4 regions of the Variovorax sp. SPNA7 genome follow, and region 4 is predicted to be linked to each of the others. Evidence: predicted binding sites of a transcription regulator. Region 4 holds the regulator's gene; each other region holds the start of a gene.

Region 1 (3,344 bases), 2.8 Mb from region 4:
GGCGCGGAACAGCACCGCCTGCGACTTGAGCGCGAGGCCGCCCTCGCGGTGCGCCAGCACCTTGTCGGCCACCCAGACGGCCTGCTGCGCCTCGTCGGGCACCAGCACCAGCTGCGGCCGGCCGGCCGAGGGCTTGTCGGTCCAGAGCGTCTTGGCATGCCGCTCGGCCGCCTGCGCAATGACCCGGTTCGAGACATCGAGAATCGGCTGGGTCGAACGGTAGTTGCGCTCCAGCGTGACCACGCGCGCAGCCTGCGAGAACTGCGACGGAAAGTCGAGGATGTTACGCACGGTTGCGCCGCGAAACGAGTAGATCGACTGCGCATCGTCCCCCACCACCGTCACGCCGCGGCCATCGGGCTTGAGCGCCTGCAGGATCGAGGCCTGCAGCAGGTTGGTGTCCTGGTACTCGTCGACCAGCACGTGGTCGAAGCGCGCGCCGACCAGCGCCGCCAGCGCGGGCTCGGCCACCATGCCGGCCCAGTAGAGCAGCAGGTCGTCGTAGTCGAGCACGTTCTGCTGCTGCTTGGCCTCGACGTAGGCGCCGAACAGGCGCTTGAGTTCGGCTTCCCACTCGGCGCACCACGGAAAGGCCTCGGCCAGCACGTCGGCCAGCGGGGCGCGCGTGTTGACGCAGCGCGAATAGATCGAGAGGCAAGTGCCCTTGCGCGGAAAGCGGTTCACGCTCGACGACAGGCCGAGCTCGTGGCGCACCAGGCCCAGCAGGTCCTCGGCGTCGCCGCGGTCGTGGATCGTGAAGTGGTCGTTCAGGCCGATGTGCGCGGCGTACTCGCGCAGCAGGCGCGCGCCGATGCCGTGGAAAGTGCCGGCCCAGGGCAGCGCGGGCGGCTTGTCGGACTTGAGCCCGAGCACGCGCGCCAGCACCTGGCCCGCGCGGCGCTCCATTTCCTGCGCCGCGCGGCGCGAGAAGGTCAGAAGCAGCAGGCGCTGCGGATCGACGCCGCCGGCGATGAGGTGCGCCACCCGGTGCGCCAGCGTGCTGGTCTTGCCCGAGCCCGCGCCGGCGATCACCAGCAGCGGCCGCTCGTCGCGCCCGGTCAGCGTGCCGACGCCGTGTTCGACGGCGGCGCGCTGCTCGTCGTTGAGCGCGGAGAGCGCCGCGGCCAGGCGCTCGGCCTGGGTGGCGCCGGTGGTGCCGGTGGCGGAAAAAGCGGGGAGCGCAGCGGTCTGCATGCCCGCGACTTTACTGTATGTCCATCCAGATCGATGGGCCTGCCGTCACATGGCCGATGACATAATCGCCGCTCGCTGCAACTGGAGACCGCATCATGGAAACCGCACCGTCTCGGCAGCTTTCAACTCCCGCGTCCTGACGCGCCTCGATCGCTGACACCAGGGCCCGGGGATTGAAAGCACCCCTCCCCTCGCCCCATCGCCTCAGCCATTTCACGGGAGTGAGCCCATGCTCAATATCTTTACGCTCGCCAACGGCCGCCTTGTCCAGGAAGAGATCGAGGCGCTGGAGGAGCTTTCCAAGTTCCAGCCGATCTGGGTCGACCTCGAATCGCCCACGCTCGAGGAAAAGCGTTGGATCAAGCAGTACTACGGCCTCTCGATTCCCGAAGACGCGATGGACGAGGACATCGAGGAGTCGGCCCGCTTCTATGAAGAAGACAACGGCGAGCTGCACATCCGCTCCGACTTCCTGATCGACGACGACGAAGACCCGCGGTCGGTGCGCGTGGCCTTCATCCTGAACCAGCACAACACCGAGCTTCGCAGCCGCGGCGTGCTGTTCTCGATCCACGACGAGGACGTGCCGGTGTTCCGGCTGCTGCGCATGCGTGCGCGCCGCGCACCGGGCCTCATCGAAGATGCCAAGGAAGTGCTGCTCAAGCTGTTCGACGCCGACGCCGAATACTCGGCCGACACGCTCGAGAACATCTACGACGAACTCGAGATCGCGGGCAAGAAGGTGCTCGAAGGCAACGTCAGCGACGAGCTGGCCGGCGAGGTGCTGGGCGCCATCGCGCGCCAGGAAGACTTGAACGGCCGCATCCGCCGCAACGTGATGGACACGCGCCGCGCCGTGAGCTTCATGATGCGCAGCCGCATGCTCAATGCCGAGCAGTTCGAGGAGGCGCGGCAGATCCTGCGCGACATCGAATCGCTGGACAACCACACGGCCTTCCTGTTCGACAAGATCAACTTCCTGATGGATGCGACCGTCGGTTTCATCAACATCAACCAGAACAAGACCATCAAGATCTTCTCGGTGGCCAGCGTGGCGCTGCTGCCGCCCACGCTGATCGCGAGCATCTACGGCATGAACTTCAAGTTCATGCCCGAGCTCGACTGGTCGCTCGGCTATCCCTATGCGCTGGCGCTGATGGCGGCGAGCGCGCTGGTGCCGATGTGGTACTTCCGCCGGCGCGGCTGGCTCAAGTAGCGGCCGGCATTCCGCTCGCAGGCAGCGTGGCCAGCCACGCATCGACCAACGCCAGGCTGTAGCGGCTCGCCACCTCGGCGACGAAGCGCGCGAAGTCGCCATGCGCGGCGTCGTCGGCCCGGTCCGAGATGGTGCGCATGGCCGCGAACGGCACGCCGTAGTCGTGGCACACCTGCGCCACCGCCGCGCCTTCCATCTCGACCGCGAGCGCATCGGGCAGGCTGCGCCGCAAGGCATCGCTCTCGGCGGCCGCCGAGACGAAGCGGTCGCCGCTCACCAGCAGGCCGCGGTGCACCTTCGGCGACCGGAGGCCGAATTCATCGGCGGCCGCCTGCCCCACCAGCGCCACAGGGTCGCGCAGCGCGGCTTCGGCCACGGCGGCCAGCGCATCGCCCATCGAGGCATCGGCCGCGAAGCGTGAAAGGCCCATGAGCGGCACTTCGTACTTCGGGAAGATCGGCGAGGCATCGAGGTCGTGCTGCAGCAACTGCGTTGCGACCACCACGTCGCCGACCTCCACGCCCGGCGCGAGCCCGCCCGCGACGCCCGTGAACACGATCGCGCGCACGCCGAAGCGCTCGAGCAGCACCGTGGCCGTGACCGCCGCCGCGACCTTGCCGATGCGCGACAGCACGGCCACCACCGGCTGGCCGCGCAGGTGGCCGACCCAGAAGTCGCGCCCCGCGGCGCGCACGCGCTGCTCGTCCGGCATCTGCGCGAGGAGCGCGCTCAGCTCCTCGTGCATCGCAGCGACGATGGCGACCGGTGCGCTCATCGGTTACTTGATGTCGACGCCATAGAAGGTGTGGCGGCCGAAGGGGCTCAATTTGAAATCGACCACCTCCTTGCGCACCGGCTTCAGCTGCACCGCATGCGCGATGGTGAACCACGGCGCCTGCTCCTTGAAGATGACTTGCGCCTTCTTGTAGAGCGC
Region 2 (3,344 bases), 1.4 Mb from region 4:
CCGGGCTTCAGCAGCCGGGCCGCCTCGCGCACGAAATCGGCCTTGGCCGTGCCGCTCGCGTAGCAGGCGCTTTCCACGGCCCAGGCGCCATCGGCCTGTGCGGTGGGCAGGCCGGTGCGCGTGTAGTCGGCTTCGATGTGCGCCATGCGGTCGGCCACGCCGGCACCGGCATCGAGCCGCAGGGCGATGCTGTTCTGCACGGCCACGTTGGTGACCGTGACGGCAAACAGCGACGGATCGTCGCCCACCAGCGTGCGCGCGGTGGCGCCGGCGCCGCAGCCGAGGTCGACGACGCAGCGGCGCTGCGCGCTTTCGTGCGCCGGCCGGGGCTGGTCGAGCTTGAGCGCGCGGCCGACGGCGCGGTTCATTTCCACCAGCATGCCTTCGCGCCGCAGCGGATTCAGCCCGAGCCGCCAGAAGCCGAAGTGCATGTTGTAGCTGGGGCTCCATGCGCGGTAGTCGTCGGCCACCTCGGTGAAATAGTCCTGCGTGTCGGCCTTGGTGATGGAGGCTTTGGGCGCCGCGGATGCCGGAGGCGCAGTCCGGGCATCGGAGGGACGGAAATCGGGCTGGAAGACCTTGGTCACGAGAGCTCCTTTTTTTCAGATCCGGCAATTGCCGCCGGCGCAGGTGCGGGATGAGCGCGCAGCCTTGCCCGCGAGCAGGGCCACCAGCCAGCGCGGCAGCCGGTAGCGGTTGCGCGCGAGCACCGCATAGGCGCGGTCGGCCAGCGGCGCGAGCAGCGGCAGGTCGAGCAGGAAGCTGCCGCTCGGCAGCCCGACCGCATCGCGGCAGGCGCGGATGGCGGGAACGCCCACGAACAGCTGCCCCCCGGCGTCGACGGCGTGGATGGCGGTCATCAGCGCCTCGCGCGGAGCCGGGCCGGCATCGAAGCCGGCGGGCGAGCAGTCGACGAGGTTCAGGCGGGCCGCGGCATCGCGCCTCTTCATTGCGTTCATTTCTGCCGTGCACAAGGCGCAGGTGGCATCGAAGTAGACGGTCAGCGGGTAGGCGGCGAGGGCGGGCATGAGGTTTGTTTTCGTTGTTTCTGTCAAAACAGAAATGATGGGGCAAAAAAAGAGCGGCTCAGATCATCGGCAGGCTGGCGTGGTGGGCATCGGGGTCATCGCCGTCCTTCCTGGGTGCCGCGGGAGTTGGCGCCGGCGGCGCATCGCCGCGAACGAACTTCTGCACGCTGGCCCCGAGCGTCAGCACCTTGTCGAGCGTGCCGGGAGAGAGCCGCAGCATTTCGTCGGCCCAGGTGGCGAGCTTGCTCATGAGGTCCATGGTGGAGCGGATGCGGTCCTGCGCATCGGCGGGCTCCTTCTGGAAGTCGGGGCTGGAGACGATCTCGCGCAGCACGCGGATGGTCGGGTCGAACTCGCGCTCCTTGCGCTCGCGCACCACGGTGCGGAACAGCTCCCAGACGTCGACGCTGGTTTCGAAATAGTCGCGCCGGTCGCCCAGGATGTGCGTCACGCGCACGAGGTTCCAGGCCTGCAGTTCCTTCAGGCTGTTGCTCACGTTGGAGCGGGCCACGCCCAGCGTGTCGGAGAGCTCTTCCGCATGCATGGGCTTGCCATGCGCGAACAGCAGCGCATGGATCTGCGAGACCGTGCGGTTGACGCCCCACATGGAGCCCATTTCTCCCCAGTGGAGAACGAACTTGCGTTGGATGTCGGTGAGTTCCATGCCTCGAAGTCTAGGATTTTAGAAATTTCTGTCAAGAGAGAAATTAAAAATCAGCTTGCCTGCGGAAAAGCTTTGGAATACTGTGTAAACATACAGTATTCGAGAGAAAGGACCTGCCATGCCGGCCGCCCGGATCCCCCTCCATGCCATCAAGGGCCGCGGCGCGGCCACGCACCTCGCGCACCGCTTTTCGCGCGACGAGCGCAATGCCTTCGACGACGGCTGGGGCACGCTCGAAGAAGGCGCGGCCGAAGCCGAGGAACTGCCGCCGCTCGCCACCGAAGTGCGCTTCGAGGACGTGAAGTCGGTGCTCAACGAAAACGACTCGCCCGATATTTCCTTCGACCGTTCGCTCAACCCCTACCGCGGCTGCGAGCATGGCTGCATCTACTGCTTTGCACGGCCCACGCACAGCTATCTCAATCTCTCGCCGGGGCTCGACTTCGAGACCAAGCTCATCGCCAAGCGCAACATCGTCGAGGTGCTGCGTGCCGAGCTCGGCCGCAGGAGCTACCGGCCCAGCCACATCGCGATCGGCACCGCCACCGACTGCTACCAGCCCATCGAGCGCGAACTGCGGCTCACCCGTTCGGTGATCGAGCTGCTGCAGGAAACGCGGCATCCGTTTGCGCTTGTCACGAAGTCGAGCGCGGTGGAGCGCGACCTCGACCTGATCGCGCCCATGGCCGCCGAGCACCTGGCCGCGGTGTACATCACCGTGACCACGCTCGACGGCGAGCTGGCCCGCAAGCTGGAGCCGCGCGCCGCCGCGCCGCACCGGCGGCTGCGCACCATACGCACGCTGGCCGAGGCGGGCGTGCCGGTGGGCGTGAGCGTGGCGCCGCAGATTCCCTTCGTCAACGAAGACATGGAACAGGTGCTCGAAGCCGCCTGGGCCGCCGGTGCGCGCAACGCCTTCTACACGGTGATCCGGCTGCCCTGGGAGGTGGCGCCGCTCTTCAAGCAATGGCTCGAGCTGCACTACCCGCAGCGCGCGGACCGCATCATGGCGCGCATCCACGAGATGCGCGGCGGCAAGGACTACGACGCCGACTTCGCCACGCGCATGAAGGGCTCCGGCCTCTGGGCCGACCTGATCCGCCAGCGCTTCGAGAAGGCGGCGAACCGCATCGGCTTCAACCGCGAGCGCATTGCACTCGACCTCGGCGCGTTCCGGCCACCTGGCGCAGCGGGGCAGGGCAGCCTGTTCTAGGGTCGGTCGCGGGGGTAGTGCCTGCCCGGGCGGCGAAAAAGCGCTGAATCATGAGGAAGCGGATTCAAGTTCCGCCGATGCGCGGAGAATATCTCCGCGATTTCATCAAGAAGGGTATGTATGAACGGGCTATGGCTGGTCGTGATGGGTGTTTCGGGCTGCGGCAAATCGAGCCTCGGGGCCGCGCTGGCGGTGGGGTTCGGGCTGCCGCTGATCGAGGGCGACGACTACCACCCGCCGGCCAATGTCGAGAAGATGAGCCGCGGCATCGCGCTGACCGACGCGGACCGCGCCGGCTGGCTCGCGACGCTCGGGCAGAAGCTGGCCGCTGCGCCGCAGGGCGCGGTGCTGACCTGCTCCGCGCTCAAGCGCAGCTACCGGGAGCAGCTGCGCGCGGCCGTGCCGGGCCTGCGCTTCGTGTTCATGGAGATCGAACGCG
Region 3 (3,344 bases), 2.6 Mb from region 4:
GGCCGGTCTTCATTCCTTCGGTGGGCAATTTCAAGCAGGGCATGCTGGTGCAGCTGCCGCTGCACCTCGACCTGCTGCCCGGCAAGCCGAAGGCCGGCGACCTGCAAGAGGCGCTGGCCGCGCACTACGCGAAGAGCAACACGCCCGAACAGTTCGTGAAGGTGCTGCCGCCCACGGAAGACGGCAAGCTCGACGCGCTGGCGCTCAACGACACCAACAATCTCGAAATTCGCGTGTTCCCGAACGAGGACCATCGCCACGCCGTGGTGATTGCGCGCCTCGACAACCTGGGCAAGGGCGCGAGCGGCGCCGCGGTGCAGAACCTGAAACTGATGCTGGCGCTCTGAGCGCCCGCTGCTGAGCCGTTCTTGGCAGGCCGGGGCCGCGCGCCCGGCCGTCAGTCTTCGTCGAAATCGCTGCGGAGCACCTTGGCCACCACCGCGCCCGAAAAGCCGCGCGCCAGCAGGAAGCGCGTTTGCTTGGCGCGCTCCTTCGCATCGGCGGGCGGTGCGTCGAAACGGCGGCGCCACAGGGCCGTGGCGCGCTCCACTTCGGTGTCCTGCAGGCTGGCCACGGCCTGTGCAATGGCCTCGGGCGCGATGCCCTTGGACTGCAGCTCCTGCCGCACCCGCAGCGCGCCCGAGCGGGCGGCGCGCTGGTTCAGCACCGAAGCCACCACGCGCGGCTCGCTGATGAAGTCCTTGGCGGCCAGCTCGTCGAGCGCACGGGCCAGCTCGCCGGGTGCTTCTTCGTGCTTTGCCAGCTTGCGCTCCAGTTCCGCGCGCGAATGCTCGCGCTGGCTCAGGAGCCGCAGTGCGCGGCCTTTGAGGGAAGGGGCGCCGAAAGCCATGCGCTGCCTTCGCGCGTGCTCGCCGGCTTACTCGCCCTTGTCGGCTTTGTCGGCCTTGGCCGCCTTGGCGGGCTTCTCGGCCTTTTCCGTGGCGGGAGCGCTGGCATCGGCCGCCAGCAGCGGAATGCCCAGCGACTCGCGCACCTTGTTCTCGATCTCGCGCGACAGCCCGGGGTTCTCGCGCAGGAACTCGCGGGCGTTGTCGCGGCCCTGGCCGATCTTTTCGCCGTTGTAGGCGTACCAGGCGCCCGACTTGTCGAGGATCTTGGCATTCACGCCCATGTCGATGATCTCGCCTTCGCGGCTGATGCCCTCGCCGAACAGGATGTCGAACTCGGCCGTCTTGAACGGAGGCGACACCTTGTTCTTCACCACCTTGACCTTGGTTTCGTTGCCGATGGCCTCGTCGCCCTTCTTGATGGTGCCGATGCGGCGGATGTCCAGCCGCACCGAGGCGTAGAACTTCAGCGCATTGCCGCCGGTGGTGGTTTCGGGCGAGCCGAACATCACGCCGATCTTCATGCGGATCTGGTTGATGAAGATGACCATGCAGTTGGTCTTCTTGATGGTGGCGGTGAGCTTGCGCAGCGCCTGGCTCATCAGGCGGGCCTGCAGGCCGGGCAGCGAGTCGCCCATTTCGCCTTCGATTTCGGCCTTGGGCGTGAGGGCGGCGACCGAGTCGACCACGATCAGGTCGACGGCGCCCGAGCGCACCAGCGAATCGACGATTTCAAGGGCCTGCTCGCCGGTGTCGGGCTGGCTGATGAGCAGGTCGGACAGGTTCACGCCGAGCTTCTGGGCGTACTGCACGTCGAGCGCATGCTCGGCATCGACGAAGGCGCAGGTGCCGGCCTGCTTCTGCATCTCGGCGATGACCTGCAGCGTGAGCGTGGTCTTGCCCGAGGATTCAGGGCCGTAGATCTCGATGACGCGGCCGCGCGGCAGGCCGCCGACGCCCAGCGCGATGTCCAGGCCGAGCGAACCGGTGGAGACCACCTGGACGTCTTCGAGCGCCTCGCCCTCGCCAAGCCGCATGATCGTGCCCTTGCCGAACTGCTTTTCGATCTGGGCCAGCGCGGCCTGCAGCGCCTTGGCCTTTTCGCTGCCTGCGACCGAGATGCTGGTGCCTTTGACGAGTGCGTCCATGAAGAAATCTCCTTGAAAATCAACGGTTTGTGTGTGACTGCGGTCCATCTGCTTTTAATCACAGGCTGGATGCTTGAACAGTAGTGTAGAGGCTCGTTGGTTTGAGTAAACCCATTTTTTGGTCAGTTTGCTTTACCATCTAGCCGATGGCCGAAACCGCTTTTCCGACCGACCCGGACGCCTGGCGGCAGACCCACCTGGGCCGCCTGCTGGGCCACGCGATGCGTCGCTTCGACGAGCGCGTGCTCGAACTCATGGCGCACGACGTCGACGTGCCGCTGGCGCTGTCGAACCTTGCCGCGCGCGCGCAGGTGAGCGCCGCGCATATCCACATCACGCGGCACCTGGCGCGCGAGGGCTCGCGCCTGACCGAACTGGCCGGGCGCGCCGGCATGACCAAGCAGGCGATGGGTGCGCTGGTGGACCAGTGCGAGGCCTGGGGCCTGGTCACGCGCGGACCCGATCCGCTCGACGCACGGGCGCGGCGCGTGCTCTTCACGGCCGACGGCCTGGCCTGGCTGGACGCCTTCCGCAGCGCGGTGACGCAGGCCGAGCGCGAGTTCCGCGCCAGCGTGGGCAACGACGTCGCCACCGTGGTAACCATCGGACTCGAAGCCTACACAGCGGGCTAGACTCGGCGAAGAGACAGATGTGAACGCGGCGCCGGAGCGGCGCCCGAACCGGCCGGAGGTGGCTCATGCGGATTCTGATTGCCGAAGACGACCAGGTGCTGGCCGATGCCCTGCTGCGCAGCCTGCGCACCTCGGGCGCGGCGGTCGACCACGTGGCGAACGGATCGCAGGCCGACACCGCGCTCATGACGCACAGCGAGTTCGACCTGCTGATCCTCGACCTGGGGCTGCCCAACCTGCATGGCATCGAGATCTTGAAGCGGCTGCGCGCGCGCGGCTCGCAGCTGCCGGTGCTGGTGCTCACCGCGGCCGACAGCGTGGAGGAACGCGTCAAGGGCCTGGACCACGGCGCCGACGACTACATGGCCAAGCCCTTCAGCCTGCAGGAGCTCGAGGCGCGCGTGCGGGCGCTCACGCGGCGCGGCATGGGCGCCACCAGCAACACGATCCGGCACGGCCCGCTGGTGTACGACCAGGCCGGCCGCGTGGCCACCATCGACGGCAAGATGGTCGAGCTCTCGGCGCGCGAACTGGGCCTGCTGGAGGTGCTGCTGCAGCGCGCCGGCCGCCTGGTCAGCAAGGACCAGCTGGTGGAGCGCCTGTGCGAATGGGGCGAGGAAGTGAGCCTGAACGCGATCGAGGTCTACATCCACCGCCTGCGCAAGAAGATCGAGAAGGGGCCGGTGCGCATTGCAACGGTCCGCGGCCTCGGCTAT
Region 4 (3,344 bases):
GCCGCCAGCAGCGGCGCGCCCAGGCACATCACGATCGCGGCGACCGTGATCAGCTGGCCCGCTGTCGCGACGGAGACAGAAAGCGAAGTGCTGATTTCATTGAGCGTGCCCGGCACCACCATCACGCCCGTGCCGATCACGAAATTGCCGGCCAGCAAGGCCCACAGTGCGCCGCGGGGCGCGGGCCGGCGGCTCATGGATTCACCGGCGAACCTGCAGCGCGCCGGGATTCACGATGTTGGTGGGATTGCCCTTGATGAAGCTCACGACATTGTCGAAAGCCTGGCCGAAATAGCTTTCGTAGCTGTCCTGCTCGACATAGCCGATGTGCGGCGTGCAGATGCAGTTCTCCAGCCGCAGCAGCGCATGGCCCTGCAGCGGCGGCTCGCTCTCGAACACGTCGACCGCCGCCAGTCCGGGCCGGCCGCGGTTGAGCGCAGCGAGCAGCGCATCGGCCTCGACCAGTTCGGCGCGGGAGGTGTTGACGAAGAGCGCCGTCGGCTTCATGCGCGAAAGATCCTCGAGCTTGACCAGGCCGGTGGTTTCCTCGTTGAGCCGCAGATGCACCGACAGCACGTCGGCCGCGGCGAAGAACTCGTGGCGGTTCTGCGCCACCTGGAAGCCGTCGGAGCGGGCCTTGGCGCAGCTTGCCTCGCGCCCCCAGATCACCACCTGCATGCCGAAGGCCTGCCCGTAGCGCGCCACCAGCTGGCCGATGCGGCCGTAGCCCCAGATGCAGAGCGTCTTGCCCTTGAGCACCGAGCCCAGCCCGAAATTCGGCGGCATGGAGGCCGACTTGAGCCCCGATTGCTGCCAGGCCCCGTGCTTCAGGTTGCTGATGTACTGCGGCAGGCGGCGCATGGCCGCCATGATCAGCGCCCAGGTCAGCTCGGCAGGCGCCTGGGGCGAGCCGGTGCCCTCGGCCACCGCCACGCCGCGCTCCGTGCACGCAGTGACGTCGATGTGGCCGCCGACGCGCCCGGTCTGCGAAATGAGCTTGAGCTTGGGAAGCTTTTCGATCAGCTGGCGAGAAATGTGGGTGCGCTCGCGGATCAGCACGATCACGTCGGCATCCTTCAGCCGAACCGAGAGCTGCCCGATGCCCTTGACCGTGTTGGTGTAGACCTTGGCTGCGTACGCGTCCAGCTTGGCGGCGCAGCGCAGCTTGCGCACGGCGTCCTGGTAATCGTCGAGGATCACAATGTTCATGGCGTGCCATTGTGCCTCGCAGCATTGGCATGACGCGCGTGTGAACGTTTGGATACCCACCCCGGGTAACGGTCACCGGGGGTTGCACGGGTTCAGTGCAGCTGGGTGGAGCGGGGCGCGGTGCTGATCGTTTCCATCGCCTCGAGTGCCGCCAGGCGGTCGAGCTCGGCGCAGACATCGGCCATGCGGCCCGAAATCACCATTCGGTTGGTGCTGCGTTTGTCGCCTTGGTGGCCGTCGACCACGCGAATGACGCGCAGCGGCCGCACCGGTGCCGGCGCTGTGCTGGTAGCTGCCGCCTGGGCGCGGGCCGTGCAGGCCGGCCGGACCGCGACGTAGCGCAACCCGGCGGAGGTGCTGCCGGTGTCTCGGCGAGCCGGACGGCGTGCCGGCAGCAGCCGGCTTGCAAGCGATTGCAGCGGCATCCACAAATCAGCGATGGCGAGGAGGGCGATTCCCATGTGAACTCCAAAAAAGTCTGAGGTTGAACACAGGCAGGATTTCTTTGAATGGACGCAACAGGGTGATGGCGACAAAGCGCCATACGCCCGCCACCTGTTGCGGCCGGATGGGGTGCAGGCTGCGCGGCCTACATCAGCATGGTGTTGCGGATCAGGCCCACCGCCAGCCCTTCGATCTCGAAGGGCTCGCCGGGCTGGACCACGATGGTTGGGTAGTCGGGGTTTTCGGCGTGCAGCTCGATGACCTGCTTGTTGCGCTTGAGGCGCTTGACCGTGACTTCGTCGCCCAGCCGGGCCACCACGATCTGGCCGTTGCGCGCCTCCTTGGTGGCCTGGACCGCGAGCAGGTCGCCGTCCATGATGCCGGCGTCGCGCATCGACATGCCGCGCACCTTGAGCAGGTAGTCGGGCTGGCGCTGGAACAGCGTGTTCTCGACGTAGTAGGTCTGGTCGACATGTTCCTGCGCGAGGATGGGCGAGCCCGCCGCCACGCGGCCGATGAGGGGCAGCGCGAGTTGCGACATGCCGGGCAGCGAGAGGGAGAACTGGCCGCCTTCACGGTGGCGCGACTCGTTGAGCGAACGCAGCGCGTCGCCCTTGAGCCGGATGCCGCGCGAAGTGCCGCTGACAAGTTCGATCACGCCCTTGCGGGCCAGGGCCTGCAGGTGCTCCTCGGCGGCATTGGCCGACTTGAACCCGAGCTCATTGGCGATTTCGGCCCGCGTGGGCGGCGCGCCGGTACGGGCGATGGCGCTCTGGATCAAGTCCAGGATCTGCTGCTGGCGGGCGGTAAGCTTCACGGCGAACTGCATATGTGGTTCCTTGCGGCACTGGCTGAATATCCAGTACCTGTATTTTTAACCAGTTTTTAAAAGTTGGCAACCCATGGTTAATTCCCTTTCGCCCAGCCTGCGGCGCGTCGTGGTCCTGGGCACTGGCGGCACCATCGCAGGCCGGGCCGCGAGCGGCGCCGACAACATCGGCTACACCGCTGGAGAGGTGGGTGTGGCGGACCTGCTCGGCGGCATCGACGCGCCCGCAGGCGTGGCGCTTGTCGCGGAGCAGGTGGCGCAGCTCGACAGCAAGGACATGGCTTTCGACGTCTGGCTGCAGCTCGCCGGGCGCTGCGCCTCCTGGCTGGCCGAGGCCGACGTGGCGGGCGTGGTGATCACGCACGGCACCGACACCATCGAGGAAACGGCGTTCTTCCTCCAGGCGGTGCTTGCGCCCGGCAAGCCCGTGGTGCTGACCTGCGCCATGCGCCCGGCCAGTTCGCTCTCGCCCGATGGTCCGCAGAACCTGCGCGATGCGATCGCCGTCGCGGCCACGCCGGCGGCGCATGGCGTGACGGTGGTCTGCGCGGGTGCCATCCACGGCGCGCTGGATGTGCAGAAGGTGCACACCTATCGCCCCGACGCGTTTTCATCGGGCGATGCAGGGCCGGTCGGCTACGTGGAAGAGGGCGCGGTGCGGCGCCTGCGCGACTGGCCGCAGGCGGTGGGCGGGGCCTCGAAGATTCCTGAAGCGAAGGCAGGGGCGGCGGTGCGCTGGCCGCGCGTGGAGATCGTCACCAGCCATGCAGGCGCAAGCGGCGCGCTCGTCGATCTGCTGCTGCAGGAGCGCGCATCGGGCGTTGCCGAACCGGTTCGCGGGCTGGTCGTGGCCGCGACCGGC

Evidence for each region. Region 4 encodes LexA, which represses DNA repair genes until DNA is damaged. Its sites were predicted from a motif close to ACTGTATNNNNATACAGT; they were not measured.
Region 1: RZE77_RS02050 (ATP-dependent helicase) is a predicted target of LexA. The motif match lies at 1,207-1,224, and genes of this name have one in related genera.
Region 2: RZE77_RS08350 (PA0069 family radical SAM protein) is a predicted target of LexA. The motif match lies at 1,772-1,789, and genes of this name have one in related genera.
Region 3: recA (recombinase RecA) is a predicted target of LexA. The motif match lies at 2,061-2,078, and genes of this name have one in related genera.

What each region holds. Positions count from the first base shown of each region.
Region 1 is NZ_CP138513.1:452,037-455,380, reverse strand. Features, by position in the region: gene RZE77_RS02050 (ATP-dependent helicase) at 1-1,194, opposite strand, end outside; gene corA (magnesium/cobalt transporter CorA) at 1,424-2,410, shown strand; gene RZE77_RS02040 (5'-methylthioadenosine/adenosylhomocysteine nucleosidase) at 2,403-3,185, opposite strand; gene RZE77_RS02035 (ABC transporter substrate-binding protein) at 3,189-3,344, opposite strand, start outside.
Region 2 is NZ_CP138513.1:1,811,088-1,814,431, forward strand. Features, by position in the region: gene RZE77_RS08335 (SAM-dependent methyltransferase) at 1-587, opposite strand, end outside; gene RZE77_RS08340 (thiol-disulfide oxidoreductase DCC family protein) at 603-1,028, opposite strand; gene RZE77_RS08345 (GbsR/MarR family transcriptional regulator) at 1,087-1,692, opposite strand; gene RZE77_RS08350 (PA0069 family radical SAM protein) at 1,811-2,905, shown strand; gene RZE77_RS08355 (gluconokinase) at 3,026-3,344, shown strand, end outside.
Region 3 is NZ_CP138513.1:5,775,163-5,778,506, forward strand. Features, by position in the region: gene argC (N-acetyl-gamma-glutamyl-phosphate reductase) at 1-347, shown strand, start outside; gene recX (recombination regulator RecX) at 398-850, opposite strand; gene recA (recombinase RecA) at 878-1,996, opposite strand; gene RZE77_RS27135 (MarR family winged helix-turn-helix transcriptional regulator) at 2,143-2,628, shown strand; gene RZE77_RS27140 (response regulator) at 2,694-3,344, shown strand, end outside.
Region 4 is NZ_CP138513.1:3,209,720-3,213,063, reverse strand. Features, by position in the region: gene RZE77_RS15070 (MFS transporter) at 1-197, opposite strand, end outside; gene RZE77_RS15065 (D-2-hydroxyacid dehydrogenase family protein) at 202-1,209, opposite strand; gene RZE77_RS15060 (hypothetical protein) at 1,302-1,670, opposite strand; gene lexA (transcriptional repressor LexA) at 1,799-2,482, opposite strand; gene RZE77_RS15050 (asparaginase) at 2,556-3,344, shown strand, end outside.